Regions from separate parts of the Kitasatospora sp. NPDC032121 genome, predicted to be linked through region 1. Evidence: riboswitches for the same ligand, from Rfam matches in the RefSeq annotation. Region 1 holds a riboswitch; each other region holds the start of a gene.
The links. Region 1 has a riboswitch for cobalamin ahead of ACZ5OX_RS26360 (CoA-acylating methylmalonate-semialdehyde dehydrogenase). Riboswitches for the same ligand answer to the same signal wherever they lie in the genome.

Region 1 (5,105 bases):
CGGGCGAAGGCCCGGGTCGTCTCGACGATGGCGAGTTGATCGTCGGTCAGTTGAGCGTGCACGGCCCGCCTCAGCCCATCGTCGGCATGGTGAAGCTCGCGCCCTCCTTGACCCCGGAGGGCCAGCGCGAGGTGACGGTGCGGGTGCGGGTGTAGAAGCGGATCGAGTCCGGCCCGTGCTGGTTGAGGTCGCCGAAGGCGGAGCGCTTCCAACCGCCGAAGGTGTGGTAGGCGATCGGGACCGGGATGGGCACGTTGACGCCGACCATGCCGGTGTTCACCCGGCGGGTGAAGTCGCGGGCGGTGTCGCCGTCCCGGGTGTAGATGGCCACGCCGTTGCCGTACTCGTGCTCGCTGGGCAGCCGCAGCGCCTCCTCGTAGTCGGCGGCGCGGACGACGGTGAGCACCGGGCCGAAGATCTCCTCCTGGTAGATCCGCATGTCCGGGGTGACCCGGTCGAACAGCGAGGCGCCGAGGAAGTAGCCGTCCTCGTGGCCGGGGAGGCGGAAGTCCCTTCCGTCCACGACGAGTTCGGCGCCCTCCCGGACGCCGAGGTCCAGGTGGCCGCGGACGCGGTCCAGCGCGTCGCGGCCCACCAGCGGGCCGAAGTCCGCCGCCTGGTCGTCCGAGCGGCCGACCTTCAGCGCGGCGATCCGCTCGACCAGCTTGGCCACCAGGGCGTCCGCGGTCTCCTCACCCACCGGGACGGCGACCGAGATCGCCATGCAGCGTTCTCCGGCCGAGCCGTAGCCGGCACCGACCAGCGCGTCGGCGGCCTGGTCGAGGTCGGCGTCCGGCATCACGATCATGTGGTTCTTGGCGCCGCCGAAGCACTGCGCCCGCTTCCCGTGCGCGGCGGCGGTCGCGTACACGTACTGGGCGATCGGCGTGGAGCCGACGAAACCGAGCGCCTCGACCCGCGGGTCCTCCAGCAGGGTGTCCACGGCCTCCTTGCCGCCGTTGACCACGTTGAGCACGCCGGGTGGCAGCCCGGCCTCCAGGAACAGCTCGGCCAGCCGCAGCGGCACCGAGGGGTCGCGCTCGGAGGGCTTGAGGACGAAGGCGTTGCCGCAGGCCAGCGCGGGTGCGGCCTTCCACAGCGGGATCATCGCGGGGAAGTTGAACGGCGTGATGCCGGCGACGACACCGAGCGGCTGGCGCATCGAGTAGACGTCGATGCCGGTGCCGGCGTTGTCGCTGAACTCGCCCTTCAGCAGGTGCGGGATCCCGGCGGCGAACTCCACGACCTCCAGGCCGCGTTGGATGTCGCCGTGGGCGTCCGCGACGGTCTTGCCGTGCTCGGCGGACAGCAGCCGGGCCAGTTCCTCCCTCTCCTGCTCGACCAGTTGCAGGAATCGCAGCAGCACCCGCGCCCGCCGCTGCGGGTTCCACGCCGCCCACGCGGGCTGGGCCTGCGCGGAGTCGGCGATCACCGCCTCGACCTCGGCGCGGTCGGCCAGCGGCACCCGGGCCTGCACCCGGCCGGTGTTGGGGTCGTACACGTCGCCGAAGCGGCCGGACGTCCCGGCGACGCGCTTGCCGCCGACGAAGTGGGTCAGTTCACGGACCATCGGTTCCTACTCTCGACAGGGTCGGGGAGAGGAGGAATGGAGGCCGCCGCCGACGGGCGGGCGCACGGTGATGCGGCCCCGCGACGTCACGGTGGCGGTGGCATGACGAGCTGTCAGAGCGAGTGGGCCCCGGCAGTCGTCGGCACAGGACAGCCAGGAGCAGCGGAACGGGAGCAGCCCGGAGTCATGCGTGTCGTCTCCATCCTCGTGGAAAACACGGATCACCCGCGGCCGGTATCCTGACTCCCGGATCACCGCACGCCCTCAGGCCTTCCCGGCTGGCTGCCAGTGGCCGTCCCTCGCGAGGACGAACTCCCCGGTCACAGTGGCGGGACCGTGCCGGACTCACACCGGCTTCCCTGACACCGCGGACCTGTCATCGACCATATAGTTGGACGTCCTAGTAAGTCCAGGGGTCGCGGGGGCCTTTCGCGCGGATCACCGTCCGGCCCCACCGGGCCGACGGGCCCGTCCCCGGCCGGAGGCTGGGCCTCCGGCCGGGGACGGGCGGCGCAAGGGGCCCCCTCAGGCCCCGGGGACCCGGTCGAGGGCGGAGTCGATCCGGGTCGCCCACTCCGGCTCCCTGGTCAGCAGGCCGTACTCGCCGCTGACCAGGTCGATGTCCACGACGTGCCGGAAGCCCGCTTCCGCCGCCGCCGCGAGACGCGTCCGGTCGTCGGCGGGCGCCGCGAAGACCACCCGCCGGCACCCGGGGTCCGCCGCCGCGAGCGCGTCGGCGAAGGCCGTCAGCAGAGCGGGCAGGGCCTCGTCGGCGCAGGCGTCCACCCGGATCTCCAGGTCGCGCAGCCCCACCGGGTAGGCGTCGCGCAGCCGGCCGGCCGCGCACCGTTCCAAGCGGACCTCGATGCCGCCCGTCACCCGCAGGTCGAGGGCGTGGCGGGTGCTCCGGCGCGTCTCGGTCCGCAAGCCCGGGGCGAGGCTCACGTTCGGCAGCGGTGGCACGGGGAGCACGTCACTCCTCCTCGGCCGCGAGTTGCCGGATGACCGGCTTGTTGAGCTTGCCGGAGCCGTTGCGGGGCACGGTCTCGACGACCTTGAGGCGGCGCGGCAGCTTGTACCGGGCCAGGTGCCGGGCCGCGTGGTCGCGCACGTCGTCGAGGGTGATGCCGGTCCCCTCGGCCACCGAGACCACGGCGACGACGGTCTCACCCCACTGCGGGTCGGGGAAGCCGACGACGGCGACGTCCAGGACACCCGGCATGCCGGCGAGGGCCTGTTCGACCTCGGCCGGGTACACGTTCTCCCCGCCACTGATGATCATGTCCTTGAGGCGGTCGACGACGTACAGGCAGCCGTCCTCGTCCAGGTAGCCGATGTCCCCGGAGTGGAACCAGCCCTCCTCGTCGTACGCCTCGGCGGTCGCCTCGGGGTTGTTCCAGTAGCCGGCGGCCACGTTCGGGCCGCGGACGACGATCTCGCCCCGACGGCCCGTCTCCACCGGCCGCTTGGTGACGGCGTCGACCACCCGCACCTGGGTGTACGGCATGGGGACGCCGGCCGAGCCGATCTTGTCGAGGGTGAGTTCCGACGGGAGGTGGGTGGCGAACGGCGCGGTCTCGGTCAGGCCCCACGCCTGCTGGAGCAGCAGGCCGCGCTCGGCGTACTGCTGGACCAGCGAGGGCGGGACGGGGGCGCCCGCGACCACGACCGCCCTCAGTCGGCCGAGGTCCCGTTCGAAGAGGCCCGGCACCCGGCCCAGGGCGGCGAACATCTGCGGCACGCCGAACATCGAGTTGACCCCCAGCCGCACCAGGTCGTCGGCGCACTGCTCGGGATCGAACGTCCGGCGCACCACCACGGTGCCGCCCCGGGTGAGCGTGCGCAGCGCGAAGCTGTTCAGCGCTCCGATGTGGAACAGCGGCGCCGCCGCGTAGGTGGTGTCGCCGCGCCTGGTGTCCAGGCGCAGTTCCACGTTGACCGAGTTCCACCACACGTTGCCGTGGGTCAGGACGACGCCCTTGGGGGTTCCGGTGGTGCCTGAGGTGAACATCAGGATGGCCGGGTCGTCGGCCCGCTTCACCGCGACGGTGGGGGTGGGCTCGGCCGCCGCGAGGAGGGGGGACCACGGCTCCCAGCCCCGCGCCGGACCGGCCGGCGCCTCGGGGTCGTCGTCGACGAGCAGGAAGCGGTGCAGGTCCGTCCCGTCGCGGACCCGGTCCACGCAGGCCCGGTGGCCCTCCTCGCAGACGACGGCGGTGGCGCCGCTGCTGCGCAGCACCCCGGCGAGTTCGGGGTCGGCGAAGCGGAAGTTCACCGGGACGAACAGCGCGCCGAGGCGGAAGGCGGCCAGCATGGTGACGAAGAAGGCCGCGCTGTTCAGCCCGAGGTAGCCGACGCGGTCGCCGTCGCGGACCCCGCCCTCGGCCAGGACGGTGGCCAGTCGCGCGGCCTTGTCATCGAGTTGACGATACGTCAGGTCGCCGCCCGGGTAGTCGACGACGACGGTGTCCGCGTGGTACCGGGCGTTGCGGGCGACGGCCGCGGCGGGGTTCAGGTCGACCGCGATGCCGGAGTTGTGGGGGTGTGGCGTGGTCACGGTGGGCTCCTCGTTGAGCTCAGAGGTGGTCGCCGCCTGCGGCGCTGGCGAACCCGCGGACACCGATCCCGCCGTCGACGGAGATCGCCTGGCCCGTGATGGGGCCGCTCTGGTCGCGCGCGGCCAGCAGGACGTACGGTCCGGTGAAGTCGCGCGGTTCGGTGCTGGAGTCGTGCAGCGGGATGGGCGGGGGCGGGGTGCCGGGCCCCCGCTTCGCGAAGGACGCCGAGATGGAGCGGTCCGCGAGGTCGAGGGACTGCGGACCGCGCAGGTCGGTGTTCATGCCTCCGCAGGCGACCCCGTTGACGCGGACCTTGGGGGCGAGCTCGTAGGCCAGTTCGCGCATCAGGCCGAGGCAGGCGTGCTTGCTGGCGGTGTAGAGGGGGCCACCGCCGTTGACGAAGAAGGAGGCGTTGGACAGCGTCATGATGATGCTGCCGCGGGTCTTCACCAGTTCCGGCCACGCTGCTTCGGCCGCCAGCAGGTAGCCCTTGACGTTGATGGAGAACACCTCGTCGAAAGCGCTGTCGAGGTCCTTCGCCGTCAGCCGGGTGAGCTGGCGCTGGTAGTCCCACACCCCCGCGTTGGCGACCAGGGTGTCGAGCTTGCCGAAGCGCTCCACCGTCGCGGCGACGGCCGCGTGCAGTGCCTCGGGGTCGCGCACGTCGGCGGCGACCGCGTGGTAGCGCTCGGGCGTGCCGGAGGCCTCGACGACCTCGTTCAGGCGTGCCTTGTCCCGGTCGAGGATGGTGACGCACGCGCCCTCCGCCACGAAGCGTTCGGCGACCGCGAGTCCGATGCCGGAGCCGCCGCCGGTGATCAGCGTCGCGTACCCGTCAAGCCAGCCGCGGCTCATCACGCCTCCCCGGTCTCGGCGAGGAAGCCGGTCACGAGCCGCTCGAACTCGGCCCGGCGCTCCAGCTGCACCCAGTGGCCGCAGCGGCCGAAGACGTGGAGCTGGACGTCCCGGATGTGCTT
Region 2 (5,105 bases), on a different contig from region 1:
GCCGGAATTCCACCCGTACGGCCGAGCCCCGCGGCACCATCCGCCGCACAGCGCCGGCGGCCACACCGGAGGTGGCGCCGACTCAGCGCACGTGCAGGCCGCCCCAGTCGACGTTCGCCCCGAACGGACCGGAGCCGCCGGTGAGCGCCAGCGGGCTGCGGTACGTGGCGGTGACGTCCGCGACCGAGTTGCGCGGCTGGTCCGGGGTCAGGTTGTTCGCGGTGAGGGACTGCCCCCAGACCGTCCAGATCGTCCAGGGCGTGCGCCGCAGGGTCTCCGGCTGGCGGGAGTTGACCGGGACGGCGAAGGACTCGGCCAGCATCCGCGGCTTGCCGTAGGCGGACAGCCCGTCGTAGTACCGCTTGGTCCACACCTCACCGGTGCCGATCGGGTGCGCCGGGCTGCCGCTGTAGTCGTCCACGCCGACCACGTCGACGTACTGGGCCCCCGGGTAGTAGTCCCAGGGGTCCACGCCCGGGGCACCGTCCCAGGACACCGGCGTCCAGACGAACAGCAGGTTGTGCAGCCCCCGGGTCTCCACCAGGTACCGGTAGGTGATCTTCCACAGCGCCTGGTAGTCGGCCGGCTTCTGGCCCGCCCACCAGAACCGGCGGGAGCAGTCCAGCACGTTCATCTCGTGGTACGGGCGCAGCAGCACCGGCACGTCGTGGGCGGCCAGGTACTCCAGGTGGTCGGCCAGGTAGGACAGGTCGGTGATCAGTGCCCGGTACTCGGGGGTGTCGTGGGCACCGTCCACGACCCGGCCGAACCAGTCGGGGTCCTTCGCCACCGGCGAGTTCGAACAGAGCACCCGGTCGAAGGACTTGACGTCCGAACCGGGGTAGGGCTGGTGGAAGGACATGCCGACGATCCCGGCCGGGCCGCCGCCGTTGTCGGGCAGTTCGGTGCTGCTGCCGTCGCAGTTCTGCTGCACGCCCGCCGCGCCGTAGCCGCCGTCCTCGGCGCGCGGGTGGCCGCTCCACACGGCGGAGAGCAGGTCGACGGCGTCATCGGTGTACTGCCAGCCGGCCCGGCAGGTGGGCCAGCGGCCGGCCGAGTAGGACCGGGGATTGCCGACGCCCCAGCCGTTCTGGCCGTAGCCCGGGCCGAGGTCGGTCTCCACGAAACCGGGCAGCTTGCCGGTGATGTCGGCGGCCTTCTTGTAGTAGTAGCCGACCTGCTTGGTGCCCCGGTAGTCCCCGTACTCGGGGTTGTTGCGCTCGTTGTGCGCCTCGACGTGCTGGCCGATCACCGTGCCGCCGCTCTGCCCGGTGCGGGCCTGGGACTCCAGGTCGGCGAGGAACTGCTGGACGGCGCGGGCGTTCGGCGAGGCCTGCGGGTCCCGGGCGAGCAGGTCCCGGCCCACCTCCGGCGGCAGGGTGCGCCCGGGCAGGCCGACCGACACCGGGACGCGCGGGAGCTGTTCGCCGTCGGCCCGGCCGTCGTGGTCCAGCAGGAAGACCGCTCCCGCGGCGGCGACGATCCCGGCCGCGGCCAGGACGGCGGGCTTGCCGCGCAGGGCTCTGGGCAGGGCCACTGACCGCTCCTCCGGTTGCTCGCCGGCGCCGCCCCCCACGGACGCAACCGGAAACGCGTACGACATGACTGTCCCGAGAGCCTGCCACACTCCCCCGGCCTGCGCGAACGGTCGGCCGGGGGCCGGGGTGTCACGGCGGATCAGCCCGCCGTGCCCGCCCGCGGGACGCCCCGGCGGATCAGCCCGCCGAGGCCGGAGCGGTGCCCTGGACTCCGGGCGCGGCCGAGGACGCGGCCTTGGCGCGCTTGAGCAACTGCCCCTTCACGTGCTCCGCGAACCCGGAGGCCGCCGCGGTCGCCGTGGCGTCCGGGGCGTTGCCGCCCTTCGCCGAGCCCTCGACCGTGAAGTAGCCGTACCGGCCCAGGCTGTTGTGGGTGCCGGTGCAGCCGGCGCCGGCGCAGAAGGCCGGCGCCCCGGCCGCCGGCGCGCCCTTGAGCTGCCCGGTGAAGTTCTTCAGCGCGGTCTCGGCCTGGAGCTTGTGGTCGAAGACCGCCACCCCGACGGTGACCGCGCTCTCACCGGAGACGTACGTCGCCCGGAGCACCTGCTGGCACCCCTGGTCGCCGAGCACCTTGCCCAGCCCGCCGGTCGTGGAGTTCCCGTCCCAGCAGGGCGAGTCCAGCGCCACGACGGTCCGGTTCCAGGTGGCGCCGTTGATCGTCACCTGGAGCGCGGAGAACAGCGCTCCCGCGTCCTGCGGCGCCGGGTCGGTGGCGGCCTCCCAGATCGGCTTGGACGGGTCGTCCGGCTGGCCGCCCGGCGTGCCGGACGTACTCGGAGGCGCGACCGGCTGGGTGCTCTTGACGGCCGTCGGGGAGCCGTCGTCCTTCTTGCCCTTGAACAGCACCACACCGCCGGCGACCAGGCCGCCCACCACGGCGACCGCGGCCACCACGCCGATGACCCTCATCCGGCGACGGCGCTTGCCCTCGGCCTCGTTGCGGTCCGCCAGCGCGTCCCAGTCCGGCTCGGCCCGCTGCGGCGGGACCGGCTGCTGGGGCTGCTGCTGGAGGTGCCACTGGGGCTGCGGCTGGGGGGCCGGCTGGGGCTGGGGCTGCGGCTGCTGCTGCGCGAAGGGCGGCGGCGCGACGGGCTGCGGCTGGGCGTGCGGCGGCTGCCCGACCGGCGGAGCCGGCTGCGGCGCGGGCGCGACCGGCTGCGGCACCGGCGGGATGGGCTGCGCGACCGGCTGCGCCGCCGGCACGACCGGCCCGTACGAGGCCGGCGGCGGCCCGAAACCCCCGCTCGGCGGCGGTACCGGACCAGGTACCACCGGCTGCTGACTCTGTGCGCCCCCCGGCCCGGCGGGAGGCGTTCCCTGCGGCCCCTGCCCAGGTACGCCAGTTCCGTCGCTCATGCGCCCAGATCGTAGGGCATCCTCGTGTCGGCCGATCCTCCCGGTGACCATTCCGTATCGAAACCAGGACGCCCCCGGCCCGGTTCCGGGGCCTCGCAGGGCCATCCTGGGCCACGTTTCCGGTACCACCGGTCATCGCCCCGACACGCGGCGCCGCACTACATCTGGGGTCGCTTCAGGGAGACACCACTACATGTATGCTCGCTTCTGCTGTCGATGCAGGGGAACCCGGTGCGAATCCGGGACTGCCCCGCAGCGGTGTGCGGGCGGCTCCAGCAGCCGTACCCGCGAGTCCGATGACCTGCCGACAGCGTGCGCCACGGCCCTCCCGCAGAGGCCGCGCCGACACGAGCAGTACCCCTCCGGGCCTCGCGGGCGGGCCGGGGAGTCACCGTCGCGCGACGCCGTCTGCGTTCGTGCCGTGCTCCCCTGCCCCGATCGGCCCGGTGGCCCCCGATCACCGCCGCCGATCGCCGCCAGGAGAGAGCGCCTTGACCACCGCCGCCTCAGCCACCCTGCCCGCCCAGGGCACCGGTACCGCCTTCACCGACCCGACGGTCTCCGACCCCGGCGGCGCCCTGCTGCGGCTGCTCACCGACCGCAGCACCGACCTCACCGAGGTCGACCCCGGCCACGTCGCCGCCGCCGCGCTGCGCGGCCGCCACGCCGGCTCGGACTTCGCCGAGCTGCGCGGGCTGGCCGTGGACGCCGCCGCATCGATGATCGCCGAGGACCCCCAGTACTCGAAGCTGGCCGCCCGCCTGCTCGCCCTGGAGATCGTCGACGAGGCGAATAGCCAGGGCTCGGTGTCCTTCTCCGCCTCGATCGCCGTCGGCCACACCGAGGGCCTGATCGGCGACACCACCGCGGACTTCGTCGCCAAGCACGCCGCCGCCCTGGACGCGCTGATCGACACCACCGGCGACGACCGCTTCGAGTACTTCGGCCTGCGCACCGTGCAGTCCCGCTACCTGCTGCGCCACCCGATCACCCGCAAGGTGATCGAGACCCCGCAGCACTTCCTGCTCCGCGTCGCCTGTGGCCTGGCGGTCGGCGACAGCGAGCAGTCGGTCCGCGAGGTGGCCGAGCTGTACGGCCTGATGAGCCGCCTGGAGTACCTGACCTCCTCGCCGACGCTCTTCAACTCCGGCACCCGGCACCCGCAGATGTCGAGCTGCTACCTGCTCGACTCGCCGCTGGACAACCTGGACTCGATCTACAACCGCTACGCGCAGATCGCCCGCCTCTCCAAGCACGCCGGCGGCATCGGCCTGTCCTACTCGCGCATCCGCTCGCGCGGCAGCCTGATCCGCGGCACCAACGGCAAGTCCAACGGCATCGTGCCGTTCCTGCGCACCCTCGACTCCTCCGTCGCCGCCGTCAACCAGGGCGGCCGCCGCAAGGGCGCGGCCTGCGTCTACCTGGAGACCTGGCACGCCGACATCGAGGAGTTCCTGGAGCTCCGCGACAACACCGGCGAAGAGGCCCGCCGCACCCACAACCTCAACCTGGCGCACTGGATCCCGGACGAGTTCATGCGCCGGGTCAACGCCAACGAGGACTGGTCGCTGTTCTCCCCGGCCGACGTGCCGGAGCTGGTCGACCTGTGGGGCGCCGACTTCGACGAGGCCTACCGCAAGGCCGAGCAGGCCGGCAAGGCCGTCCGCACCATCCCGGCGCAGACCCTGTACGCCCGCATGATGCGCACCCTGGCGCAGACCGGCAACGGCTGGATGACCTTCAAGGACGCCTCCAACCGCGCCGCCAACCAGACCGCCCTGCCGGGCCGCACGGTGCACTCCTCCAACCTGTGCACCGAGATCCTGGAGGTCACGGACGACTCCGAGACCGCCGTCTGCAACCTGGGCTCGGTCAACCTGGGCGCCCACGTCGCCGCCGGCGCCTCGGCCGACGACCTGATCGGCGCGATGGACTGGGAGCGGCTGGACGCCACCGTGCGCACCGCCGTCACCTTCCTCGACCGCGTGGTGGACATCAACTTCTACCCGACCACCGAGGCCGGGACGTCCAACTCCCGCTGGCGCCCGGTCGGCCTCGGCGTGATGGGCCTCCAGGACGTCTTCTTCAAGCTGCGGATCGACTTCGACTCGGCCGAGGCCAAGGCCCTCTCCACCCTCATCGCCGAGCGCATCATGCTCACCGCCTACGAGCGCTCCGCCGACCTGGCCGAGCAGCTCGGCCGCCACGAGG
Region 3 (5,105 bases), on a different contig from region 1:
GACCCGGACGGCGTCCACCAGCATCCGGCGGGCCAGCGGCGCCAGCTCGGCGGGTGCCGGGAAGCCCTCCGGCACGGGAACCCGACCCCGCCCGGGAGCCGGAGCCGGCCCCCGTCGCCGGGGTACTCCGTTACGGGGGACACCCGCCCCGCCCGGCCTGCCACCGGCGGGCCGTTGGGCCGTTCCGGGGAGACGGGTCACCGTCGCACCGGTACCGATCGTCGGCGGGAGCGGGGCATCACGGTCGCGCGGGTTCCGAGACGTCACGTCGAGCAGTCTTCCCCTTGTACCGGCCTTCTGTCACATCCGGTTGTCCGTACGACCGGGCGAGCGGCGGCGGCACCTCCGCAAGATCGGGCAACAGCGGCAAACCGCCTGGCCGGAAACGTATGGCCTGCCCATGCCATCCCGGGCGCATCGGTTGCCGGGAATACTCGACCGGTCACCGTGCGTACGGGTGGGGGGTAAGGGATCGGGCCAACTATTGCCCCTGACGACGCGCCGGATTTCGCACGGGCAATCCCCTCCCCCGACTTCCGGCCGGGCTGTCCAGCCCGAATCCGGACGGATGGCGGGCGGGGGCGGGGGGATCGTGCTGCACGAGAAGTCGGACGGGCCGACTTCTCGTGCGCGCTCGACGTAATGGGAGAAACGTTCATTCGTAGACGGGGGGAAGCCGAGCGGAAAAACCGACGGGACCCGGCCGAAAGCGCCCCGCGCGGAGAGGGGGGCTCACGCGGAACGGCTCGTACGGCAGGACTCGCGCGGAAAGGCTCGCACGGAACGGCTCGCGCGGAAAGGCTCGCACGGAACGGCTCGCGCGGAACGGCTCGAGCGGAAGGGCTCGCGCGGAGGGCGGCTAGAGCAGCGGAGTGAGCCACCGGCGGAGGAGCTCGGCATAGCGCTCGGGGGCGCTGTTCCAGAGGGTCGCGTGGTCGGCGCCGGGGAAGGCCTGGAGGCTGACCACGTCGCGGCGGGCGGCGGCCAGCTTCTGGACGGCGCCGAAGGGGGCGATCCGGTCCTCGGGGCTGTGCAGGAGGAGGGTGGGCACCCGCAGGTCGGCACCCTCGGCGATGCGGCCGAAGTCGGCGAGGTCGACGCCGGTCCGGCCCTCGGCGGCGAGGGCGCCGAGCTCCGCCGCGACGCCCGGGAAGCCGGAGCGGGCGGCGTCCCGGCGGGCTGAGGCCGGGAGGTCGAGCACGGGTGAGTCGAGGACCAGGCCCCGGACGGCGTGCGACCAGGCGGAGCGGGCCGCCGTGTGGAGGACCATGGTCGCACCGAGGGACCAGCCGTAGAGGATCACGTTGCCGGCGCCGCTGTGCAGCGCCAGCCGTATCGCCGCCTCGACGTCGCGCCACTCGGTCTCGCCGAAGTGGCTGAGCCCGTCCGGGGAGGCGGGGGCGCCCCGGTCGCCGCGGTAGGTGACGGCGAGGGCGGGCAGGCCGAGCCGGTCGAGGACGGGGAGCACGGGGAGGGTCTGCCGACGGTCGGCCTCGGGGCCGTGCACCAGGATCACCCAGGTGCCGCGTTTGCCGTCGAGCTGCCAGGCGGGAAGGGCGCCGAGCTCGCCGTCGACGGCGGTGTCGGCGAAGGCGAGGCCGAGCGCCTCGGTGGGGTCGCCGAGGTGGACCCGCGGGGTGAAGCGGACCTCGGTGCCGGGGGTGAGGGTGCCCCGGTCGGCGCGGACCAGCCGGCGGGTGACCTCCTGCTCGTCACTGTGCAGGACCTCCTCGACGACCGCGTGACCGCCGTCCGCCCACTCGACCGCCCAGCGGCCGGGGCGCAGGCTCCCGGGGCCGCGGGTGAAGGTGACCCGCCCGGGGGCGAGGCCGAGGACCACGACCGGAGCGGACTCCTGAACAGTGGTCACCGGACGGACCATCCGCTCGGATGCCCGACGGCCGATCACCAGCACGGCGGCCCCGACCGCGGCGGCCGCCACGACGGCTGCGGTTCCCCAACGCATTTCGTTCCCCGCTCTCGTGCCTCACGGACCGGACGGTGTTCGGACACCAGTTCACCGGCGCCCCGCCCGCCCGGCCACCGGGCTGGGCCGTCCGGGTCACCCGGGCGGCGGACCGGCCCTGCCGAGGAGCCGGCGGCCCTGGCTCTGCCGAGGTGGCGCCACAGACGGGTGGCGAGGACGGCGGGCCGGCGGAAAGACGAAGGCCGAGGACGAGGACGAGGGCAGCGGCAGGCCCCGTCCTCGGCCCGCCGCGCCGGCCGGTCCCACGGGGCGTCAGCGGCGTCCGGGTGTGACCAACCCCTCCGTGACCTCGGTTGACTCCCGGTTCGGGCCCGTGATGGGATCCTGGGGCCAAACGGAGGCATGGAGAGGAAGCCGGTGGAAGTCCGGCGCGGTCCCGCCACTGTCACCGGGGAGCACGCTCGGAACATCGCCACGGCGGGCCGTCGACGGCCGCTGGAAGGCTCCGAGGGTGCGTTCGACCCGGAAGCCAGGAGACTCTCGCCGCCGTCACGTCGATCCAGGGCGCGGACCCTGAGTGAGGACACGCACGCGATGCAGGCTGCCCCGCCCTGCCCGACCCCGAGCTGCCTTCCGCCGTGCGACCGATGATCCCGCCCGCGCCTTCCCCTTCCGTGCGCCGCCCGCTGACCCGCGCCGCCGCGTTCGCGCTCGGCGCCGCCGCGGGCTACGCCGCCGACGCCCGCTTCGCCGACCCCCGCCGGGGCCACCCGGTGGCCGTCTTCGGCAGCGCCGCGACCCGGCTGGAGCGGCGGCTGTGGCGCGACGGCCGCGCCGCCGGGGCCGGGTACACGGCGCTGTGCGTGGGCGCGGTCGCGGCGGGCGCGCTCGCCCTGGACCGTACGGTGGGCCGGCGCCCGCTGGGCCGGGCGGCGCTGGCGGCGGCCGCGACCTGGACGGTGCTCGGCGGCACCTCGCTGACCCGGGAGGCGCGCACCATCGGCCGCTCGCTGGCGGCGGGCGACCTCACGGCCGCGCGGGAACGGCTGCCGCACCTGTGCGGGCGGGATCCGAGCGCGCTGGACGGGCAGCAGATCGCCCGGGCGGTGGTCGAGTCGGTGGCGGAGAACACCGCCGACGCCGTGGTCAACGCGCTGACCTGGGGCGCCCTGGCCGGCACGCCCGGCCTGCTCGCCTTCCGCGCCGTGAACACCCTGGACGCCATGGTGGGCCACCGCTCGCCGCGCTACGCCCGGTTCGGCTGGGCCTCGGCCCGGCTGGACGACCTGGCGGGCTGGCCGGGCGCCCGGCTGACGGCCCTGCTGACGGTGGCCGCCGCGCCCGAACCGCGGACGGCCTGGCGGGTCTGGCGGCGCGACGGCTCCGCGCACCCGAGCCCGAACGCGGGCCAGGCCGAGTCGGCGTTCGCCGGCGCGGTGGGCGTCCGGTTGGGCGGGACGCTGCGGTACGGCGAGCGCGTGGAGAACCGGCCGGTCCTGGGCGCGGAGCTGCGGCCGGTGACGGTGGACGACATCGAGCGGGCCTGCGCGCTCTCCCGGCGGGTGGGCGCGCTGGCGCTGGGTACGACGGTCGCGGGGCACGTCCTGCTGCGGATGCTGGCGAAACGGGTGCTGGCGAAACGTGCGCTGACGCAACGGGTGCTGACGGAACGGGTGCCGGCGAAGCGACTGCTGCCGAGGATGAGGGGACGGGGATGAGCAACGCACTGCTGGTCGCGGGGACGACCTCGGACGCGGGCAAGAGCGTGGTGACGGCCGGGATCTGCCGTTGGCTCGCCCGCCAGGGCGTGCGGGTCGCGCCGTTCAAGGCGCAGAACATGTCGCTGAACTCCTTCGTCACCTCCGACGGCGCCGAGATCGGCCGCGCCCAGGCGATGCAGGCACAGGCCGCCCGGGTGGAGCCGGAGGCGGCGATGAACCCGGTGCTGCTCAAGCCGGGCGCGGACGGCCGCAGCCAGGTGGTGCTGCTCGGCAGGCCGGTGGCCGAGGTGGGCGCGCTGGACTACCGCGAGCGCAAGCCCGTCCTGCTGGAGCGCTCCCTGGAGTGCCTGGCCGACCTGCGCCGCCGCTACGACGTGGTGGTCTGCGAGGGCGCGGGCTCGCCCGCCGAGATCAACCTGCGCGACCGCGACATCGCCAACATGGGCCTGGCCACGGCCGCCGCCCTGCCGGTGGTGGTGGTCGGGGACATCGACCGGGGCGGGGTCTTCGCGGCGATGTACGGGACGCTGGCGCTGCTGTCGGCGGAGGACCAGCGGCACGTGGCGGGCTGGTTCGTCAACAAGTTCCGCGGCGACGCGCGCCTGCTGGCACCCGGACTGGACATGCTGCGCGAGCTGACCGGCCGTCCGGTGCTGGGCACGCTGCCGATGCTGCCCGGGCTCTGGCTGGACGCCGAGGACTCGCTGGACCTGTCCACGGTGGTGGACCGGGCGGACGGGCCCGGGCCGCTCGGCGCGGACGTGCTGCGGGTGGCCGTGGTGCGCTTCCCCCGGCTGTCCAACTTCACCGACGTGGACGCGCTCGTGCAGGAGCCGGGCGTGCTGGTGCGCTGGGCGACCAGGCCGGAGGAGCTGGCCGACGCCGACCTGGTGGTGCTGCCCGGCACCCGGGCCACCGTCGCGGACCTCGCCTGGCTGCGCGAGCGCGGCCTGGAGCCGGCCCTGCGGGCGCGGGCGGCGGCCGGCCTGCCGGTCCTCGGGGTCTGCGGCGGCTACCAGATGCTGGCGCACTCGATCGTGGACGAGGTCGAGTCGAAGGCGGGCGCCGTCGAGGGCCTCGGGCTGCTGCCGACGCACGTGCGGTTCGGCGCAGAGAAGGTGTTGGCCCGCCCGGTCGGCGAGGCGTACGGGCAGCGGGTCGAGGGCTACGAGATCCACCACGGAGTGGTGACGGTCGAGGGCGGGGACGCCTTCCTGGACGGCTGCCGGGTGGGCGCGGTCTGGGGCACGACCTGGCACGGCGCGCTGGAGAACGACGGATTCCGTCGCGAACTCCTGCGCGAGGTCGCCGAGTTGTCCGGGCGGGCGTTCGTCCCGGCGCCGGACACCTCCTTCGCCGCGGCGCGCGAGGCCCGGCTGGACCGGCTGGGCGACCTGATCGAGGAGCACGCGGACACCGACGCGCTGTGGAAGCTGATCGAGGGCGGGGTGCCGGCG

Region 2: linked by a shared signal. The riboswitch ahead of ACZ5OX_RS15060 (ribonucleoside-diphosphate reductase subunit alpha) and the one ahead of ACZ5OX_RS26360 (CoA-acylating methylmalonate-semialdehyde dehydrogenase) in region 1 are both predicted to bind cobalamin.
Region 3: linked by a shared signal. The riboswitch ahead of ACZ5OX_RS22255 (cobalamin biosynthesis protein) and the one ahead of ACZ5OX_RS26360 (CoA-acylating methylmalonate-semialdehyde dehydrogenase) in region 1 are both predicted to bind cobalamin.

The regions. Positions count from the first base shown of each region.
Region 1 covers NZ_JBVILX010000012.1:22,438-27,542, reverse strand. The annotation lists gene ACZ5OX_RS26365 (acyl-CoA dehydrogenase family protein) at 1-62, opposite strand, end outside; gene ACZ5OX_RS26360 (CoA-acylating methylmalonate-semialdehyde dehydrogenase) at 71-1,570, opposite strand; cobalamin riboswitch at 1,783-1,973, opposite strand; gene ACZ5OX_RS26355 (hypothetical protein) at 2,096-2,542, opposite strand; gene ACZ5OX_RS26350 (acyl-CoA synthetase) at 2,544-4,127, opposite strand; gene ACZ5OX_RS26345 (SDR family NAD(P)-dependent oxidoreductase) at 4,147-4,983, opposite strand; gene ACZ5OX_RS26340 (alpha/beta fold hydrolase) at 4,983-5,105, opposite strand, start outside.
Region 2 covers NZ_JBVILX010000004.1:241,476-246,580, forward strand. The annotation lists gene ACZ5OX_RS15050 (glycoside hydrolase family 26 protein) at 83-1,537, opposite strand; gene ACZ5OX_RS15055 (hypothetical protein) at 1,716-2,741, opposite strand; cobalamin riboswitch at 3,092-3,217, shown strand; gene ACZ5OX_RS15060 (ribonucleoside-diphosphate reductase subunit alpha) at 3,410-5,105, shown strand, end outside.
Region 3 covers NZ_JBVILX010000008.1:276,664-281,768, reverse strand. The annotation lists gene ACZ5OX_RS22265 (hypothetical protein) at 1-75, opposite strand, end outside; gene ACZ5OX_RS22260 (alpha/beta hydrolase) at 860-1,870, opposite strand; cobalamin riboswitch at 2,335-2,467, shown strand; gene ACZ5OX_RS22255 (cobalamin biosynthesis protein) at 2,575-3,645, shown strand; gene ACZ5OX_RS22250 (cobyric acid synthase) at 3,642-5,105, shown strand, end outside.